Regions from separate parts of the Pseudarthrobacter sp. RHLT3-21 genome, predicted to be linked through region 2. Evidence: riboswitches for the same ligand, from Rfam matches in the RefSeq annotation. Region 2 holds a riboswitch; each other region holds the start of a gene.

What was found. A riboswitch is a leader RNA that binds a small molecule or an ion and turns the genes downstream of it on or off. The one in region 2 is predicted to bind cyclic di-AMP.
Region 1: linked by a shared signal. The riboswitch ahead of AC50YA_RS16120 (LysM peptidoglycan-binding domain-containing protein) and the one ahead of AC50YA_RS18815 (M23 family metallopeptidase) in region 2 are both predicted to bind cyclic di-AMP.
Region 3: linked by a shared signal. The riboswitch ahead of AC50YA_RS11940 (aggregation-promoting factor C-terminal-like domain-containing protein) and the one ahead of AC50YA_RS18815 (M23 family metallopeptidase) in region 2 are both predicted to bind cyclic di-AMP.

Annotation. Positions count from the first base shown of each region.
Region 1 covers NZ_JBWZCI010000016.1:76,637-83,247, reverse strand. Annotated here, with positions in the region: gene AC50YA_RS16135 (globin domain-containing protein) at 1-143, opposite strand, end outside; gene AC50YA_RS16130 (dienelactone hydrolase family protein) at 374-1,351, shown strand; gene AC50YA_RS16125 (protein adenylyltransferase SelO) at 1,408-2,871, shown strand; gene AC50YA_RS16120 (LysM peptidoglycan-binding domain-containing protein) at 2,941-3,732, opposite strand; cyclic di-AMP (ydaO/yuaA leader) riboswitch at 3,790-3,962, opposite strand; gene AC50YA_RS16115 (aggregation-promoting factor C-terminal-like domain-containing protein) at 4,174-5,466, shown strand; gene AC50YA_RS16110 (cupin domain-containing protein) at 5,488-5,868, opposite strand; gene AC50YA_RS16105 (TraR/DksA family transcriptional regulator) at 6,008-6,370, shown strand; gene AC50YA_RS16100 (DNA alkylation repair protein) at 6,379-6,611, shown strand, end outside.
Region 2 covers NZ_JBWZCI010000023.1:18,267-24,877, forward strand. Annotated here, with positions in the region: gene lgt (prolipoprotein diacylglyceryl transferase) at 1-739, shown strand, start outside; gene AC50YA_RS18790 (thioredoxin-like domain-containing protein) at 736-1,359, shown strand; gene AC50YA_RS18795 (hypothetical protein) at 1,381-1,638, shown strand; gene AC50YA_RS18800 (TlpA family protein disulfide reductase) at 1,847-2,506, shown strand; gene AC50YA_RS18805 (anti-sigma factor family protein) at 2,648-2,926, shown strand; gene AC50YA_RS18810 (hypothetical protein) at 2,865-3,200, opposite strand; gene AC50YA_RS18815 (M23 family metallopeptidase) at 3,423-4,199, opposite strand; cyclic di-AMP (ydaO/yuaA leader) riboswitch at 4,205-4,380, opposite strand; gene AC50YA_RS18820 (four-helix bundle copper-binding protein) at 5,302-5,715, shown strand; gene AC50YA_RS18825 (TetR/AcrR family transcriptional regulator) at 6,312-6,611, opposite strand, start outside.
Region 3 covers NZ_JBWZCI010000009.1:82,460-89,070, reverse strand. Annotated here, with positions in the region: gene AC50YA_RS11975 (DNA glycosylase AlkZ-like family protein) at 1-352, shown strand, start outside; gene tadA (tRNA adenosine(34) deaminase TadA) at 397-903, opposite strand; gene AC50YA_RS11965 (phosphatase PAP2 family protein) at 964-1,755, shown strand; gene upp (uracil phosphoribosyltransferase) at 1,768-2,403, shown strand; gene AC50YA_RS11955 (VOC family protein) at 2,466-2,840, shown strand; gene AC50YA_RS11950 (HAD-IA family hydrolase) at 2,886-3,575, shown strand; gene AC50YA_RS11945 (DUF1905 domain-containing protein) at 3,556-3,999, opposite strand; gene AC50YA_RS11940 (aggregation-promoting factor C-terminal-like domain-containing protein) at 4,107-4,835, opposite strand; cyclic di-AMP (ydaO/yuaA leader) riboswitch at 4,841-4,993, opposite strand; gene AC50YA_RS11935 (sensor histidine kinase) at 5,094-6,611, opposite strand, start outside.

The DNA of each region.
Region 1 (6,611 bases), on a different contig from region 2:
TTCCCCCGGTTGAACAGGCCATCGAGCAGGTCCGGCCTCGCGTCGAACATGTGTTTGTAGAACCGTTTGGCAATCTCTTCAATATGTTCACCGACCACAGGCAGTGTTGCCTTGATGATGGGGAGGGAGGTGTCAGAGAGCATGGTGCGTCCTTCCGTGATGACCGGCTGAACCCAGCGGTCAGTCGCCTTGGCCGTGCCAATGTAGCAGTCCGGGCCGGCTGGGAGAAGGGCTACCGGCAGGCAACCCAGGCAGTACCGTCACCTGACCGCCGGGCAGACGGGGGAGCTGGCGGCCAGCGCCATGCCGATGACCCCTTGCAGGACGGCCGGCTTCGGAGAAGGATATGTGCCCTCACTCGAGGAGGCCAACCATGCTCCAGCTTGGAAAGTTTGAACGGTACCTGATCGAGGAATTCTTCGACGACTACCGCGCCGGCGCAATGACGCACCGCACCTTCACCCGCAGGGTCGCATTCATCATGGGAAGCATGACGGCGGCATCTACCGCGATGCTGCTCGTCGGATGCACACCCGAGGAAGTCCCGCGCAGCACCGACCCCATGCCCACGCCCACCCCATCATCGTCGACGGCGGGCACCGGCACCGCTTCTGCCGGTGCTGTTCCGGGGGCCAAGAGCCCGCTCTCTGTCCCGGAAGGCGCCGCGGGGCTTACGACGGCGACCGTCCGGTTCTCTGCCGACGGAACCGATATCAACGGTTACCTCGCCCGGCCTGAATCCGGCGCAGCCGGCCCGGCGGTGCTGGTCTGCCACGAGAACCGAGGCCTGACCCCTCACATCCAGGACGTTGCCCGCCGCTTTGCCAAGGCCGGGTACGCGGCGTTGGCCCTTGACCTGCTGAGCAGGGAAGGCGGCACCGCCAGCCTTGACTCCGACGCCGTGTCAGGCGCACTGACCAGCGCCGGCGCCCAACGCCATGTTGCTGACTTCGCCGCCGCCTTTGACTATCTTCAGGCCCAGGACTTCGTGGACTCCGGACGCATCGCCATGAACGGGTACTGTTTCGGCGGCGGCATCACCTGGCAGGCGGCAACCGAGCTGGCCGGGCTGAAGGCCACCGCCGCGTTCTATGGGCCGGCGCCGGACCTGAACAAGGTGCCGGCCATCAAGGCAGCGGCGTTCGGGATCTATGCCGAACTCGACCAGCGGATCACCGGCGCGATGCCGGGCCTCCGCGACGCCTTGGACGCCACCACCGTGACGCATCAGCTCACCGTCTACCCCGGCGTCGACCATGCCTTCCACAACGACACCGGCGAGCGCTATAGCGAAACCCAGGCCACGGCTGCCTGGAACGACACCCTCGCCTGGTTCGGACAACACGTCTGAGGCTGCACAGCTGATCAGCCGCGGCATGGCGGTCCTGCCGCGGGTAGTCTTGAAGGATGAGCACCGCAATCCCACTAACGCTCACCTTCGACGGGCAATTCGCCCGGGAACTTGAGGAGCTGGCGGTTCCGTGGCAGGCGGAGGAAGCGCCTGACCCGCAGCTGCTGGTCCTGAACGAGCCGTTGGCAAGCGAGCTGGGCTTGGACCCGTCCTCGCTGCGGACGCCTGACGGAACACGGCTGCTCATCGGCAACCGGGTCCCCGAAGGTGCCACACCCGTGGCCCAGGCCTATGCCGGCCACCAGTTCGGCGGCTACTCACCCCTGCTCGGCGATGGTCGGGCCCTCCTGCTGGGTGAGGTCACGGACAGCCATGGGCGGCTTCGGGACATCCACCTTAAGGGCTCCGGCCGGACACCGTTCGCCCGCGCGGGTGACGGTCTCGCCGTCGTCGGTCCCATGCTGCGCGAGTACGTCGTCAGTGAAGCCATGCACGCCATGGGCATCCCCACCACGAGGTCCCTCGCCGTGGTGGCCACGGGCCGGCCCGTCCGCCGCGAAACCATACTGCCCGGGGCGGTGCTTACCCGGGTGGCGAGCAGCCACCTGCGAGTTGGCAGCTTCCAGTTCGCCCGCGTCAATGGCGACACGGACCTCCTGCGCCGCCTGGCCGATCATGCCATCAGCCGCCATTACCCGGACGCCGCGCTCGCCGACAAGCCCTATCTCGCGTTCCTCGATGCGGTCATAGCCGCCCAGGCGTCCCTGGTGGCGCAATGGATGCTGGTGGGCTTCGTCCACGGCGTGATGAACACCGACAACATGACCATCTCCGGCGAGACCATCGACTACGGTCCGTGTGCGTTTATGGACGCCTTTAACCCCGGCGCGGTCTACAGCTCCATCGACGCGGACGGACGCTACGCCTACGCCAACCAGCCGGTCATTGCCGAGTGGAACCTCACCCGGCTTGCCGAAGCACTCCTGCCCCTGCTCCATGAAGACCAGGATCAGGCTGTGGCGCTCGCCGTGGAGTCCCTCGGCGCCTTCCGTACGCTGTACAGCGCGGCCTGGTCAGCCGGCATGAAATCCAAGCTTGGGCTGCGCGCGGACACGCACGACGACGTCGCGTCGCCTCTGGTGAACGGTGTGCTGGCCCTGCTCCAGGAAGGTCAGGTGGATTACACGTCCTTCTTCCGGAGCCTTGGTTCGGCGGCCCGCGGCACCCCGGAAACTGCCCGGGCCATGTTCGCGGACCCGGGAGCCTTCGACGCCTGGGCCGCACCGTGGCTGGCCCTGGTGCCGGATGCGGACCTGATGGACCGGACCAACCCCGTCTACATCCCTAGGAACCACCTGGTGGAGGAGGCCCTTGACGCTGCTATTGCAGGCGACCTGGACCCCTTCAACGTCCTGGTGGACGTCCTTGCGGATCCGTACACGCCGCGGCCCGGCCTGGAACGCTACGCAGGCCCCGCCCCTGAAGCCTTCGGGAGCTACCGGACCTTCTGCGGGACCTAAGCGAACACAAGGGGTGGACGACGGCGGCACGCGGCTGGGTGCCGCCCGCCGCCGTCGTGCACGCCCGGATCACGCTACGCGGACGAAGGACGCTCCGGCGAGCCAGCTGATGGAGTGGACTTCGGTTTTGTAACCGTCCACCCCGCCACTGACAACCTGGCCGTTGCCGGCGTAGACGCCCACATGGCCGGCCGTGATGACCAGGTCACCGGCGGCAGGCGTGCCCACCGCCGTGCCGTACTGGTAGAACTGGCCCGGCGCCAGGTCTCCCACGCTCTTACCGACCGAGCGCAGCGCTTTCTCCACCATGGCAGTGCAGTCCTGCTGGAGGCCGAGCTGAGAATTGGCGGAAGCCAGGATGGCCGCGCCGACTGAGCCGGCGGGCGCCTGGGCCGCCGGTGCGGACGTTGACGCCAGCTGGATGCCGGTGTTGGTGGGGGCGGCCGGGGCCGCCGCGGCCTTCGCCACCGGGGCCGGTGCGGTGTAGCCGGCGCCGGGGATCCGGATCTGGTCGCCGGGGTAGATGATGCTGCTCAGCGAGAGTCCATTGGCGGCAAGGACGTCGTTGAGCGGGACGCCATTGGTGGCGGAAATCTGGCCCAGTGTTTCACCCGAAACGACGGTGTGGACGTTGGCCGCGGCGGGGGCCGCCGCAGCGGTGGCCTGAGCAGTAGCGGCCGGAGCCGCTGCACTGGTTTGGCCCTGGACCTGGGCAGTCCCGGAATTATCAGGGCCATGGACACCGGCCTGAGCCGGGACGCCGACGCTGAAAAGGATGCCGGACGCTGCAACAGCCACAAGGGCCGGGCGGCCGAACGTCAGGGCGCGCGCTTTGGCCGTGGAAGACAGGCCGACAAGCACGGTTGAGCGGTTAGAAACCGCACGATGGCGTGCGGAAGTGAAATTCTTGGACACGGTTGATCGCCTCTCCCATGCCTGCGGGGTGAGCTGTCGGGTTCGGGTCGGAGACACCCGGCCGGTAACGCCACCGCACGGGACGGAGCGACACCGACTTAACCCCAAGGCTTTGAAAAAGCCGTGGAAACGTGGTTCCCCCGTCCCTGCCAGTTGGAAAGTGACTGGATCCCGGTCAGCGGCAGGGCTCGGCATGCTGGCGGGAATGTCCCGGCTTGAGCCAGGCCACCGCTCGACCATAACTTCTGCTCGGCGGCAATGTCACATTCCGGTAACGGAATGTACGCGTGAAATTCACCTGTGGTTCTGCCCGGATTCCCTGCTCCTCGCTAACGATGTTGCAGGTCAGCCCCCGTAATCCGTATATGCCCGGTAAGCTCACCAACTATGTCCCGGATTGTTCAAAAAATGCGGCTGCCCGCCCTCGCAGGCGTGCTGGCGGTCGCCCTGGTGGGGTCGGCTGCGCCGCTTCCCTCACATGCCGCCGACGACGCGCCGCCGGGCGGCTATCCCTCGTGGCAGGACGTGCAGAACGCCAAGCAAAGCGAGGCCGGAAAAGCGGCAGAGGTCACCAGGATCAACGGGTTGCTGGGCGGGCTCCAGACCGAAGCGGAGGCGCTGGGCAATGCGGCCGTAACGTCCGCCGCGGAGTACGCCTTGGCCGAAGCGGCGCTTCAGGCCGCCACCTCCACCGTGGACGCCCTGACCGCCCAGACCGCACGCGCCGCGGCCGACCTGGGAAAGTACAAGAAAGAAATCGGTGCCCTGGCGGCCCAGTCGTACAAGACCGGTGGCACCAACATGGGCTTCTTCGTTGCCCTCGACGCCGTGCAGAACAACAGCATCCAAGGCCTGAATATCGTCCAGATCGTCAGCGACAAGACTGCTGCCCTGGTAAACAAATCCGCAGCCGCCGAACGCATTTCCCGCGCCCTCGCTGATCAGGAACAGGCCGCCAGGGCCGAGCGCGAGCGCCTGTCCGGCGAAGCCAGAACCAAGCTCGACGCCGCCCAGTCCGCCCAGCAGGCCATGTCCCGGCAGATCGCGGAGCAGCAGGAACACGGCCAGGAACTGACAGCGCAGTTGGCCTCCCTCAAGGGCACCACCGCTGCGGTGGAGGGGGAATTCCGGCAGGGCCAGGCGGCGTTGGCCGCGTACGAAACGGCGCAGGCCGCCAAGCGGGCCGCGGCGCAGGAACAGGCACGCCAACAGGCGGAGGCGGCAGCCAAGGCAGCTGCCCTCGCCGCTGCGCAGAAGCCGGCTCCGGCCCCACCGGCTGTACCGGGAGTGCCCGCCCCCGCTCCTGTCCCGAGCCCGACGCCGGCCCCGCCGCCCGTCGTCGTCGTGCCTTCCGTGCCGGGCGGCGCCGTGAACGATCCCGTCGGCGCAAAAAACTACGCGGCCGGGCAGCTGGCTGCCTACGGCTGGGGCCAGGACCAGTTCCAGTGCCTGGCATCACTGTGGACCAAGGAGTCCAACTGGCTGACCACCGCCACCAACCCCTACTCGGGCGCATACGGGATCGCCCAGGCGCTGCCGGCCAGTAAGTATGGGACGGCCGGCGGCGACTGGCTCACCAGTTACCGGACCCAGGTCAATTGGGGACTGTCGTACATCGCGGACCGCTACGGGTCACCATGCGGCGCGTGGAGCCATTCCGTGGCCAATAACTGGTACTGACCTGTAGGGACCGCAGCCGGGTTACGTTCCGGAGGCTTTGGCGAATTCCGCGGCGCTGAAGAATTCAATGCCGACGAAGGCTTCATCCCCGTCCACCCAGGCGTCATGCCCTGGTGGAATGGTGTAGGAATCGCCGGCGCTGATGTTGATCCGGTTGCCATCGGTGGTCTCGACGTTGAGGGCACCGGAAACGCAGTATCCGACGTGGTTGTTCTGGCAGGACTCGGTTTGGACCACCGGCTTGATGCAGTCCGACCAGCGCCAGCCGGGACTGAACGTCAACCGGCCAACCGTGTAGTCGCCCAGGTTGACGACGTCCACTTCCGTTTTCTCCGGCCGGCGCTTCTCATCCGGTGTGTTGTGGGACTTGACTGCCAGCTCGGTGACGATGTTTGTAGGCATGGCACGCAGACTTTCTCTGTGGAGTTTGTGTCTATCAGCTGTCTGTCCTTGGCGGCCAGACGGCATCTGAGGCGCTTACGATTGCCAGCATCCTCCCGCCGGCGGCGCTTGTCGAGACCTAAACCACTAGGCTTTTCCCATGCCCGATTTTGAACGGTTCCGGGTCCTGCTGGAGGAAGAGCGCACCCGGAAACTCGCGCTCCTCCCCGCCCTCCGCGCCGACATCTCATCAGCCAACGCCGCCCGCCAGGATTCCAACGTGGACGACGAACACGACCCCGAGGGCGCCACCATTGCGTTTGAGCTGTCGCAGGCATCGGCGCTCCTGCAGCAGAGCAGCTCGGGCCTTGACCAGGCGGACGCGGCCCTGGCTCGGATTGCGGCTGGTACCTACGGCATATGCGCCGTGTGCGGGGACTCCATTGCGGAGGGACGGCTCGAAGCCCGGCCGTCGACGCCGTTTTGCATCCTCCACGCCGCTGCCGGCCGGCAGGGACGGTAGCGGGCGCCATGAACCAAAGCACCGTGAACGAGAGGGTGCAGGAGGCTGCCGGCTTCATCGACGCCACCCTGCAGAACGAGGGCACCTGGTACCGGGCGGAAGATGTGGAGTCCCGGGTGGGCGGGGCACTGGGGTCCTACGGATCGTCCGTCGGAGCCGTACGCGGCACTGTCCGCGACGCCGGGAGGAAGTTCCAGGAGCTTGACCACGATGAGGTGACCCATTTGGCATCGCTCCTCTG
Region 2 (6,611 bases):
GACCCTGGACACCGTGATGTGGGCCGTACCGTTCGGCATCATCGGCGGCAGGCTCTACCACGTCATCACCGACAACCAGCTCTACTTCGGCCCAGGCAGGGACCCCTGGGGGGCGCTGAGAATCTGGGAGGGCGGCCTCGGCATCTGGGGCGCCGTCGCCCTGGGACTTGTCGGCGCCGCGATCGGCGCCCGACGCGCCGGGATCCCCTTCCTGGCGTTCGCTGACGCAGCCGCCCCCGGCCTGCTCATCGCCCAAGGCCTGGGACGGTGGGGGAACTGGTTCAACAACGAACTCTACGGCGGCCCCACGGACCTGCCCTGGAAACTCCAGATCTACAACATGAACCAGGCCACCGGCCAGGCCGTCCTCTCGGGCGACGGCACCCCGGAAGTCCTGGGCTACTTCCAACCCACCTTCCTCTACGAATCCCTCTGGTGCCTGGCCGCCGCCTCCCTGCTGATGGCCCTGGACCGCAAGTACAGGCTTGGTGCCGGTGCAGTCTTTGCCCTCTACATCGTCCTTTACACCGCCGGCCGGTTCGCTTTCGAACTGTTGCGCTCTGATCCTGCCAACACCATCCTGGGTCTGCGCGTGAACACCTGGGTCTCCGGCCTGCTCTTTATTGCCGGAATGGCCCTCTTCCATCGCCTGCGGTCCCGGCCGCGCTCCGAAGTCGAAACCCGCTCGCCCGATCTGCGGCAGAATCCTGATGCACCCACCGAAAGGACACACATATGAGTAACGCCGGAAAGCGACGCGCCGACCTGGCCGCCGTCCGGGCACAGCAGAAGGCCAAGCAACGCAAATGGAACCTCTTGGTCTACGGCAGTTTCGGGCTGGTCCTGGCGCTCATCATTACCGCCGTTGCCTTCACCGTCACCACCTCGGTCCAGGAAAAGAACGCAGCCGCGGAGGCTGCGAAAAGACCCATCGAGGGGATCCAGACCTTCGCCGGCCTCTCCCGCAACCACGTCCAGGACGCCGTCGACTACCCGCAGAAACCGGGCGCAGGAGGCGATCATGCGCCGGTCTGGATCAACTGCGGGGTCTACACCGATCCGGTCAACGAACAACGCGCGGTGCACTCCCTCGAACACGGCGCCGTGTGGCTCAGCTACAACCCCGACGTGCCAACGGCAGAGCTAACCAAGCTCACCGAACTCGCCGACGGAAAGCCCTACGTCGTTCTCAGCCCGGACAAAGACCAGACCGGCCCGGTCACCGCCACCGCATGGGGCGCCCAGCTAAGCGTGCAGGACGCCGGAGACCCGCGCATCCCCGCTTTCATCCGGGCTTACGCCCAATCCCCGAACGCACCCGAACCCGGCGCCGCCTGCACTGGCGGAACCAACGGCTAGCTAAGACCCCCGAGGAAAACCATGAAAAAGTTCCACAAGCCCAAACAAGCAACCGACCCCGAATCACGCTACCGCCGGCACCGGCGGTTCGTCCGGATCGGACAGGCCCTCATGGTCGCCGGAACGCTGGTCGCCATCAGCCACTGGATCGCCCACCTTGCAGCCACGGGGCAAGGACCGAGCCTCACCGAAGATATTTTCATCGGCTACCCCACCGGTGGCGTGCTGATCCTTATCGGTGCAATTCTCGCCGGACGCACTGACACGAAGAAGCCCTGAGCATGCCGGCCCCGCGACGTGATCCTGCCCTCCCGGGCCCTGAGCTGGACGGCCCGGCCAATTCTGGCCGCCGCGGGTGTCCTCTCTACCTGGGGCGCGCTACGGCATCGCCGTCAGGGTTCGCCGAAATGGCCGCACCCACACCCGTTGGGTATGTATTCCTCCAGTTCCAACCGAGCCGCGAAGTTGCCGTTATCAAAGGACAGCCATGTATGAGCACGTCTCCATGACACCCCGAACCGTAGCCCCCGGGCCAGCGGAGAGATTGCCGGGCTTTTCTCGGCGGCGCCTCCTCTCCTCGGCACTTCTGGGCACCGTGGGCATCAGCGTCCTTGCCGGCTGCGCCTCCAGCGACGCCCTGGCCCGGCAGGCCAAAGCCGGGGACAACAAAAACTACATCGCCGGGGACGGCTCCGTCACCGAATACGCTGCAGCCGAGCGGGAGCCCCCTGTAGTGTTGAGCGGCGAACTGTACGACGGGACAGCCGTAAACTCCCGTGACTGGGCCGGAAAAGTGATCGTCCTGAACTTTTGGTACGCCGCGTGCGCCCCCTGCAGGCTCGAAGCTCCACGGCTGGAGGCACTCTCGAATGAGTTCAAAGCACAAGGCGTCTCCTTCTTCGGCGTAAACATCCGCGATGAGGAACCTACCGCAGCAGCCTTCGAACGGACCTTCGGCGTCAGCTATCCCAGCATGGACGACAAGGACGGGAGCATCCTGCTGGCCATGGCCCAGTACGTTCCACCCCAGGCCGTCCCCTCGACACTCGTCCTGGACAGGGAAGGCAGAGTCGCGGCGCGGATCCTGGGCCTAGCCGACCAAAGCATCCTCAAATCCCTCATTACAGGGGCCATGGCGCGGGATTAGGTCCTGGCGGCAGGGCCTTCCAGACATGCGGCGGAAGTCCAGGAGGCGTCCCATGGCGGACAAAACAATGGCCTTCAGAAAGGAGCAGGAACTTGAGCCCGACCGGAGAGGACAGGTACCGGGGATTGGACCGGAGCATAAGTGCTGGGCGCCCTGAGTCCCTCTGAACGGCGCGAGTTCCATAGACACCTCGGCGGTTGCGCCGAATGTGCGGCATCCGTCGCCCAGTATTCCGGGCTGCCGGCAATGCTGAACCTGCTGACCCCCGACAGGAGCGTAGATCCAGCATTGTCCGGCCACATGCAGCACGGCTTCACTAATAAACTCCACGCGGCGGCCTGCCGCGGGAGCCGCGGGCTCATCCCCGTCCGGGGCCCTCGCCGCCCGGTCCGCTTCCGTTGGTCGCCTCGGTTTCATTGATCCCAGCCTGGCTGCGGGCATCATCCGTTTCTTCCGAAACGGGTTCGCTTCCTTGCTCGAACTGCGCCCGGTAACGCACACGCCGGATTCGTCTGGTCATGGAAACCATGAGCAGGACAACTGCGATGACCATGAACGCCGTCATCGCGAAACCCAGAAATCCGGGAGTTACCTGATCCGCGTCCAGTCCTGGCCTCAGACCTTCGTTGCCTGGACCCGGGGCCGGCGTCGTGGCCAGGGCGTAAAGACCCGCGGCAGCCATTGAGATTTGCACTGTCTAGTCCTTTGTCCGGCTCGTTGTGTGGGCGCCCGCAGATGGCCCTCGTGCGTCATCCGCCCGAGCCAGGAACCATGACTGGCACTGAGTGTGGTCCGTCAGGACCGCAGAGAAACAGGGTGCAGACGCACCCGCAACTGTACCGCTTCGTCGCCCGGCTGCCGCTTTTCACGCGCAAGCAGTCAGCGCAGCCATCTAAGGGGCTGCGGGCCGGGCCTCTTAGATGAAGGCAGCCGGGTCAACGGTCTGGCCGTTGACCATGACCTCGAAGTGAAGGTGGCAGCCGGTGGAGGCACCGGTTGTGCCTACCCCTGCAATCTGCTGGCCCTGAGCCACGGTCTGTCCGAGGGAGACGCCGATGCTGGCCAGGTGGTTGTAGGTGGTCTTCAGGCCGTTGCCGTGATCAACGACGATCCGGTTGCCGCCGCCGTACGGGCTCCAGCCGGCCTCGGTGACGGTGCCGGAACCGGCGGCGAAGACCGCCGTCGAGCACGCCCCGGTCAGGTCGACCCCGGTGTGCATTTCAGCTGCGGCCCCGGTGATCGGGCTGATTCTGAAGCCGAAGGGGGAACTGACGTTAATCGACGCGAGCGGGGCACGCAACCCCGTGGATGGGGATGCCGGGACGGGCGCGGGGGCGGCCTCGGGTGCCTTGACCGCCCCAGCGGGCTGCGCCGGGGCAGCGGGCGCAGGCGCAGGCTGGGAGGTCACCTCCGGGCGGTCAAAGGTGAGAACAGTGTCAGCTGCTGCCGTGACCGCCGCTTCCGGAGCCGGGGCTGCCACGGCCACTGGCCGGTCCTGGGCCGTAGCGCGGCTGCCGGAGTCAGCCTGCGCCGCGGACAGAGCAGTGAGGGCAATCATTCCCGTGACGGCGGCCGTCACCCCGAACTGCTGGCCGCGTAGCCGGAACGTTGATTCCTGGAAGAACGGACGGCGGCGTGGTGAGGCAGCGGCCGGAAGGGCGCGGCGACGGCCGTGTTTTGACTGGGCAGGCAAGATAGTGGTCCTCTCGGCGCCGGCGAAGTTAGCTGTCGGATTCGGACGAGTGGACTGTCCGGCTGCCCTGCAGGACGCGATCAGGACGCGCAGTCACAGGTCGGCTTCACCCCAAGGTGCATCATTACGCACCAAAAGTGGGTCCTCCGCCCCCGCCTGAGAAAGATCAGGTTCACGGACCGCCGGCGGGGTTTGGCGAAGCGGTCACATCCATACCCGTTGGGGGTATGTGTTTATTCAACTTTAGCGAAGCGTCGGCTTAAGTTACAAATCCGTTATCAAAGGCGCTCCGGAATTAAGGGGAAAGGGATGGTGACTGGCGGGGCACCGGAAGGTTACGCTGGGCGGGACTTGCCCCAGGAGAGACCAGATGGCCCTTCAACGTTCCACGCTTCCACTGCTGGTCCGCAGGCTTGCGGCGCTGCGGGCTGTTCTTTCCTGCCTCGTGATCGTCCTCCTGGTGGCCGGGCCAGTTGCCTTTTGTAATGGACAAGACCACGTGGTGGGGGTGTCCGACCGCAGCCCTTCCGCCGCCGCACAGCACCAGCGCGAGACTGCGATCCCCGGGGGACAGGAGAACCCTCGGGGACGTTCGAACAGAGTGAGCCCGGTCGGAGCCCACTCCGCCTCCGACGTGCTCAGCGGGGTCCCGCGCAGCGGGTGCCACGAGACCGGAGGCACCCGGGCAGTCAGTCCACGGTCGTGGCCCGTTGCTGTGACCGACGCGGCGCAGCCAAGGCCAGGACCGCTCATACCTGATTCCACGGGCCCGCGCGCCCGGCACCCGGCACCCCACATCGCCAACAGGCCCCAAGCACCGCTGAGCTGGCAGGCGCTAACCATAACTCAACTGTCTGTCAGTCGGACATAAAAGCGCACGCTCCCCGTCCGGCCGCGCAAACGCCAGGCCATACGGCCTGCAAGTGGCACCCTTCGACCTGGCTGGCGTAAACACCGCGTGCGGGCCGCCCTTTGGGTCCTGCCTTCAGCGATCAGAAGGAGGCCCGAGAAAGAACATCAGCCAAACAGCCGGCACCTCAGAAAACATCAGCCGGTCTCCGCACCAGGTTCCTGCCGTTCAGTATTGGAAAGAGAGAAAGAAATGACACACGGAAGCACCCACAAGATGCTCGATGCGTACCCGAAGGATCTCGGCGGCATCGATCAGCACATGCTCGCCGAATGCATTGCGGCTTGCTTTGACTGCTCACAGGTGTGTACCGCCTGCGCTGATGCCTGTCTCGGCGAAGACATGGTCGCCGAGTTGACCAAATGCATCCGCACCGATCTTGACTGTGCGGACATCTGCGCGGCCACGGCAAACGTCCTCTCCCGCCACACCGGCTATGACGCCAACGTCACCCGCGCGGTGCTGCAGGCCTGCGCCACCATCTGCAAGGCCTGCGCCGAGGAATGCGAGCAACACGCAGGCATGCATGAACACTGCCGGCTCTGCGCCGAGGCCTGCCGCCGTTGCGAAAAGGCATGCAACGACCTTCTCGGCTCGCTCGGCTGACCCTGCCCCAGGGCCCTACCCAACGGTGACCGGAGATCCAACACCTTCCGGCACCCGCGGGAAGGCCTGCCCTGCGTCATCCCGGCCTTAAGGCACCCCCAATGCGTCCCTGAGCTCTGCCACAGGAGCATCCAGGGGGATGAAAGTGCCAGTCGAATCGTTAATCCGTGTGGGGACGCGACCAGCGCCACGGATCGCTCGGCGACCGTGGCGCCATCTTCCGTCGAAAGGAATAAATGAAACCCAGGCAGCCCTCAGGCCCGCGTCAGGGGTCCATCCCACCTGCCGGCGGCACCTTGGCCGGGATAGGTGCCGCGTCCGGGAGCCCGGTCGACGACCCGCAGCTGCGGCGAATGCTGGCCACCCACATGCATTGCGGTGAGCCTATGCGTCTGGTCCCGGCCGACAAAATGCCTGTACTTCTCTTCCCGGAGGCATTGGTCAGTCACCCCCCGGAGCCATCCGGGGGCGTGCTGATGTACCGGTGCGCCTGTGGCTTCACCTTTGATCGAAGCCCAGACTGACGGCCCGGGGTGACCGCGGCGGCCGGTCCTGGGCTGCCTGCAGGCGCAGGTCCCAGGGAAGCGTTGGCCTGCTCAGGGCACCGGGTGGAGCCCGGCCAAGGTGACTTTGACCAGCCGGTGAACGGCCTCCGGCGATGTCAGACCGGCGGACGCTTCGAGGGCGTGAAGGCAGAACGCGGCGAGTTCATCCGCGGCTACGTCCCCCCGGAATACCCCGGCTTCCGCACCCTGGCGCAGGAGCTCTGTCAGAAATCCGGACAAGTGGCGCTCGGCGGGGCCCATATGTGCGCCTTGGTGCAGGGCGACGGCGTCGGCTGCTCCGAGCCCGGAGTGTGAGAGGAAGGCGTAGGCCTCCAGCACGGCTTCAAGCTG
Region 3 (6,611 bases), on a different contig from region 2:
TCAGCTGCTGGCCGGCACGGACTCGTTGGTCCTGCTCCGCAGGAACTCTGGGGATCTGTTTGCCGACCAGGACAAGGGGAAGAACGTCCTGGGTACCACGTTAGCGTTGCAGGCTGACCTGCCGGACCACCCCATCTTCGATCGCGGCCGGATCATCGGGCTGTGGCAATACGATCCGGGGAGATCACGGATTGCCCATTGGCTCTTTGACGGGGCCACGCCCGCAGTCTCCCGGCGCATCGCCGAGGTGGAGGCCTGGATCCGGGACGAACTGGGCGACTTCCGCTCGTTCAGCCTGGACTCACCGGCCTCACGCCAGGACAGGATCGACGCCCTGGATGCCGCAGGATGAGTCCCGTGCTGCCGGGTGAGCGCGTTGCGACCGGCTGAGCCGCGTTACAGCTGGCTGCGGTGTGCTGCAAAAAAGTCCCTGAGGACCGCGCCGCACTCCTCTTCCCTGACGCCGCCGTACACCTCAACCCAGTGGTTGAGCCGGCGCTCGCGGAGGACGTCGAACACGGAGCCCGCTGCTCCGGCCTTCTCATCCCATGCGCCAAAGACCACGCGGGGAATCCTGGCCAGCACCACAGCGCCGGCGCACATGGCACACGGCTCGAGAGTCACCACAAGCGTGCAGTCCGCCAGCCGCCAGCCGTCCCCAGTGCCGCCGTCGACCTTGGACAAGGCACGCAACCGGTCCGCCGCCTGGCGGATGGCCACCACCTCCGCATGGGCAGTGGGGTCTCCCAGCTCTTCCCGCTGGTTCCGTCCGGAACCCAGCACGGCGCCGTCGGGACCTATCACCACGGCACCGATGGGCACGTCCTCGGTGGCCAGCGCGCGCCGGGCTTCGTCCAGGGCAAGACCCATCCAATCGAGGTGGTTCTTTTCTGTGGATACCATGGCTCAATGATAGTTTCGAAGGATATCCAGCCTGCAAAGCATTGACGCCGGGAGGAACTTGTGGACACCTTCACCGGACGGTTGAGGACTTGGTTCAAGCCGTACGCGGCGCTGACCATCACCATCCTGATCGGCGGCGTGATCATCGTTGCGCTGGCCCTCCTCGGTGCCGAGGTGTACGACAACGTGGTGGACGCGGCCGGCCTGGCAAACCTGGACAAGCCTGCGCTCCGGTATGCCGAAGACCTGCGGAATCCGGTGCTGGACTCGGTGGTGACCGGGTTTACGAATGTCGGCGGAGGCATCGGAATGCCCATCCTCGCCAGTATCCTGACCGCCTGGCTGACGTTTGTGGGGCGGACCTGGCGCCCCATCGTCCTCATTGGTGGTGCGGCAGCTTTTTCCGTCACCGCCACCACCATCGGGAAGAAGCTGGTGGGCCGTACGCGGCCGGATCACGCAGACGCGGTGCCGCCGTTTGAGACGTCACCGTCGTTTCCAAGCGGCCACACGCTGAACACCACGGTGGTGATTGGGCTGGTGGTCTACCTGGCCTGTCTGCAGTACCAAAAGACTCTGGTCCGGGTGTCCCTGATCGCAGCCGGCACACTGTTTATCGTCGCCATGGGGCTCAGCCGGGTGTTCCTGGGGCACCATTGGCTCACGGACGTCATTGCCGCCTGGCTGCTGGGCCTGGCCTGGCTGGGCATCGTGATCCTGGCGCACCGGCTCTTCCATTTCATCAGGCGGCGAGATCATGATGGCCCGGCCCCCACGTTCGACCGGCCGGTGGTGCGGGATGCGGTCCAGGATGGCGGCATCACCGGGCCCGGCAGGGGGAGTACCGGGTGATAGTTTTGACGCATGCGCACTCTCGTTGTGGACCACCCGCTGGTCGCCCATAAGCTCACCGTCCTGCGGGACAAGAACACTCCTTCACCGGTCTTCAGGCAGCTGACGGAAGAGCTGGTGACCCTCCTGGCCTACGAGGCCACCCGCGAGGTCCGCACTCAGCCGGTCACTATCGAGACCCCGGTCAGCACCACAGTGGGCACCGCTTTCACCAAGCCAACGCCTTTGGTGGTCCCCATCCTGCGTGCTGGACTCGGCATGCTCGAGGGCATGACCAAACTGGTCCCCACCGCTGAGGTGGGCTTCCTGGGCATGGCCCGCGACGAAGAAACGCTGGACATCATCACCTATGCCGAGCGGCTCCCGGAAGACCTGACGGACCGGCAGATCTTTGTGCTGGATCCCATGCTTGCCACCGGCGGAACCCTGCGCGAAGCCATCAAGTTCCTTTTCAAGCGCGGCGCCTCCGACGTCACGTGCATTTGCCTCCTGGCCGCGCCGGAAGGCCTGGCCAAGCTCGAAGAGGAGCTTGCCGAGGCCAATGTGACCATCGTGCTGGCCTCCATTGACGAACGGCTCGACGAGAAGTCCTACATCGTTCCCGGGCTGGGCGACGCCGGCGACCGCCTGTACGGCATCGCCGGCTAGTACGGGGCTGTTCCAGGACTTAGGTCTTCCGCTTTCCCGCCGCCGCCGTTAGCCTGTGGCGAATGGACTGGAAACTTGAACTCGTTTTTGTGCCCGTATCCGACGTGGACCGCGCCAAGGATTTCTACGTCAACAAAGTTGGATTCAACCCGGATTTCGACGAGCGGCCCATGGATGGCATCCGCTTCGTCCAACTGACCCCGCCGGGATCCGCCTGCTCCATTTGTATTGGCGAGGGCCTCAATGACGCCCCTCCGGGTACGGCCCCAAGCCTGCAGATGGTGGTCAGCGACATCCAGGCCGCCCACGACCACCTCAAGGGCAACGGTGTGGAGGTGAGTGACATTGACGTGCAGGACTGGGGGCACTTCGTCTATTTCGCCGATCCCGACGGCAACAAGTGGGCGGTGCAGTACATCCCGGGCCGTGACGCCTAGGCCCGTGACACCTAAGGTCGCGACGCCTAAGGCAAGATAGGCAGCATGAACATCCCCACACCTGCCGCCACGCGAACACCTGCCGCGACGCGAACGCTGACCTGCCGGGCCGTCCTTTTCGACATGGACGGCACGCTGGTGGACTCCACGGCAGTTGTCGAAGAGGTATGGGGAGAATTCGCTGCCCGGTACGGTCTGGACATCGACGAAATCCTGCGCACTTCGCACGGCATCCAGGCCGCCGACACCGTGCGCCGGTTCGCGCCGGCCGGAGCCGACGTCGCGGCGCTCACCGCGGAACTCGGCGCCATGGAAAGGGCGCGGACTGCCGGTATCGTCGCGTTGCCGGGGGCTGCCGAGCTGCTCCGCAGCCTCCCGGCCGAGGCAGTGGCGCTGGTGACCTCAGCGGACAGGACCCTGGCGGACATCCGCATGGACGCCGCGGGACTGGCCATGCCGGCCACGGCCGTGACAGCGGAACTGGTCACACGGGGCAAACCGCACCCGGAAGGGTATCTGAAGGCAGCCGCGCTGCTGGGCGTGAAGCCGGAGGATGCCGTGGTGTTCGAAGATGCGCCCGCAGGGATCGCAGCAGGTGTTGCCGCGGGGATCCGGACGGTGGCCGTGGGTCCCAATACGGGCGAATTGCCGGCCGGCGTGCTCCACATCCCGGACTACAGTGCCGTGACCGCCTCTGTGGCCGGGGGACAGCCGGTTATTTCTTTCCGGCTTTGAGGTCGGCGACCACCTTCGTGATCCGCCGGGCCCGGGTTTCGTCCGTCTTGGCATCGCCGATTGGCTCCACGTACCGGCGCTGGGCGCTGTAGTTCAGCGCGGCATAGAACGCCTGCGCTTCGGGTTCGGCGGCCAGGGCTGCGGCCAGATCGTCGGGGACCTCGATGATGCGCGGCTGGGTGTCCAGTTCCACGTCCACCTCGACGGTGTCGCCAGCGGCAACTCCGGTGAATTCCCGGTTGGCGGTGCTCACCCCAATCAGGTTCTGTCCGCCCATGACCGCGATGCTGCTCCGGTAGCTCTTGCCGTTGATGGTCACCACAACCGGCGGACGCTTGCCTGCGTCGAGCGCCGAGATGACCACCTCCGGAACCTCGATGCCCGCCTTGTTGCCGCTGCCCAGGATGGTGGTGGTGAATTTCATGGCCCAAGTATGGCCTGGAGCCGCTGGGCAGGAAACCCCTGACCGCCGAACCCCTGACCGCCACGCCGGGAAGCCCCGGCGCGGGGAGTCGGCGCGGGGGAGTCGGCTTAGTACCATTTGTGCGACAGGTGGAAGTTCAACGCGCCGCACGGTGACTGGTAGCGCTCCTGAATGTAGTTCAGGCCCCAGTTGATCTGCGTGCGGTAGTTGGTGAGGTAGTCCGCGCCGGCGCTCGCCATCTTCTCAGCGGGCAGCGACTGGACGATGCCGTACGCGCCGCTGCTGGCGTTGGTGGCCGTGGTGGTCCATTCGGATTCCTTGGTCCACAGCGTCTGCAGGCACTGCATCTGGTCAGCGGACCAGCCGTAGGTCGCCAGCTGGCCGGCTGCATAGGCTTGTGCCCCTGCCGGGTCATCGACGGCCACAACAGGGGCAGGAGCGGGCTCGGGAGCAGGAGCCGGAGCGGCCTCTGGGGCCGGGGCAGGTGCCGGGTCGGCAGCCTGGGGTGCGACGTTCATCTCGGCCGGTGCAGCTTCCGGGGCGGCCGGCGGCTGGAGCTGGGCTGCTTCGAAGCTCAGCTTCGACTGGGCGCCGGTTTCTTCGGCGGCCTGGTCCGCGCTGGCCGCAAGCGATGCAGACTCGGAAGCGTGTCCAGCGGCGCTGACTCCGATCAGCAGGGCGCACGCCGTGGCGAACACCGCGGCGCGCTGGCCCACGGAGGGAATCCGGGCAACCTTGGACAGGGGGGACATTGCTGCACCGAAGCGGGTCTGCTTGCGGTGGCTGTCGGACTTTGGATCGCCCTGCGGGCGCGTTTGTACCTTGGATTCAGACATGATGGATCGCCTCTCACACCTGCGGAGTTAGCTGTCGGGTTCGGATGAGGGCATCCGGCCACACGGCACAATCACGTGTTGGCTTAACCCCAAAGGGCACTTGGTGCCCGGGACGGTGGGTCCCCCGCCTCTGCCTCTGAAAACGGAATCCGGGAAGCGGCAGAGCTTGGCGTCATCCGGATATGCGGCCCGAACGGGATCCGCACCCGTTCGACGCTACAGGAGCTGGAAGCTTAAGTCACATTTTGGTAACAGGAATCACGACGACGGCGTGTCGCCTTGCTGCGCCCGGGCGTCGGCTGGTCGCGCCATGGCGCCGGCAGGGAGGAGCAAGGCGAACTCTGTCCGCCCGGCCCGCGATGTCACTTTCACGCTCCCGCCGTGGGCTTCCATGATGGACTGGACAATGGACAGGCCCAGGCCACTGGTGCCCTCCGACGCCCCGGCGCCCGAGGCCGTGCCCTTGCGGGCCGCGTCTGCGCGGGCAAACCGGGAGAAAACATGGTCCACGAACTCCGCAGGGATGCCTCCGCCGTCTTCCGTTACCGTCACCGCCGCGCTGCCATCGGAAGACCTCATCACAGCGGTGACCACCGTGGTCCCGGGCGGCGTGTGCTTGCGCGCATTGGAGAGCAGGTTGACCAGCACCTGACGCAGTTGGGACGCATCCCCGGTGACGGCGAGCGGCTCGTCAGGCAGTTTGAGGCGCCAGTGGTGGTCCGGGGCGATGACTTTCTCGTCGCTGACGGTTTCGATCACAAGCTGTGTGAGGTCCACTTCGCTGAGTTTCAGGGGCCGCCCCTCATCGAGCCGGGCCAGCAGGAGCAGGTCCTCCACCAGGGTGGTCATGCGTTCGGACTGGCTCTGTACGCGGGCCAGGGATTTCCGGCCGTCCGGCGTGAAGTCCTCGGTCATCCGCATCAGCTCCGTGTACCCGCGGATGGCGGTCAGCGGGGTGCGCAGTTCATGGGACGCGTCCGCAACGAACTGCCTCACCTTGGTCTCGCTCCGCTGCCGCGCTTCGAGTGCACTGGCGACGTTATCAAGCCTCAGATTGAGGGCGTGTCCTACGCTGCCCACTTCGGTTCCGGGGTTGGAGTTCGACGGCGGGACGCGCACCGCGAGTGCCACCTCGCCCGCATCCAGCGGGAGCCGGGCCACCCGGGTTGCAACCTCGGAAAGCTGCTCCAACGGCTTCATGGTGCGCCGGATGAGCACGGTTCCTGCCAGCCCGATCAGCACCAGGCCGCCAAGGGAAACGAACACAAAAGTCCAGACCAGCGACGCCAGCGTGCTCTCCTTGGCCGCGAGCGGAAGTCCCGTGACGAGGACATCGCCGTAGCCGGTTTCCACGGCCACAATCCGGTAATCCCCGTTGGACAGCGAGCGGTCCACGGGAATGCCGTTCTGCGTCAGGGCCAGCAGGGTTTGCTTGTCTTCGGCATCGAGGGCCAGGCGTGTGGTGTCCGAGTCCAGGAAGCCGCCACTGTTGATCTGGCCTTTCAGGATCCGTGCATTCAGCGTTCCGACACTCTGCCCGCGGGAGTCGAGCGGGTCCGGCCTGCCGTTGAATCCGCCCAGGGGCGGGCGGCCCGGATCGTTCGAGCGTTTGGCGGCCTGGCTCAGCTGGTCATCCAGCTGGCCGGTGAGAAAGGAATCCATCGACGCATAGCTGAACAGGCCAACGGCGCCGCAGATGGCCACCAGCAACGTCATGGCCAACAGGATCAGGCGGGTGCGCAGATGCCACGTGTCAGGCTTCCGCCAGCTGCGCAC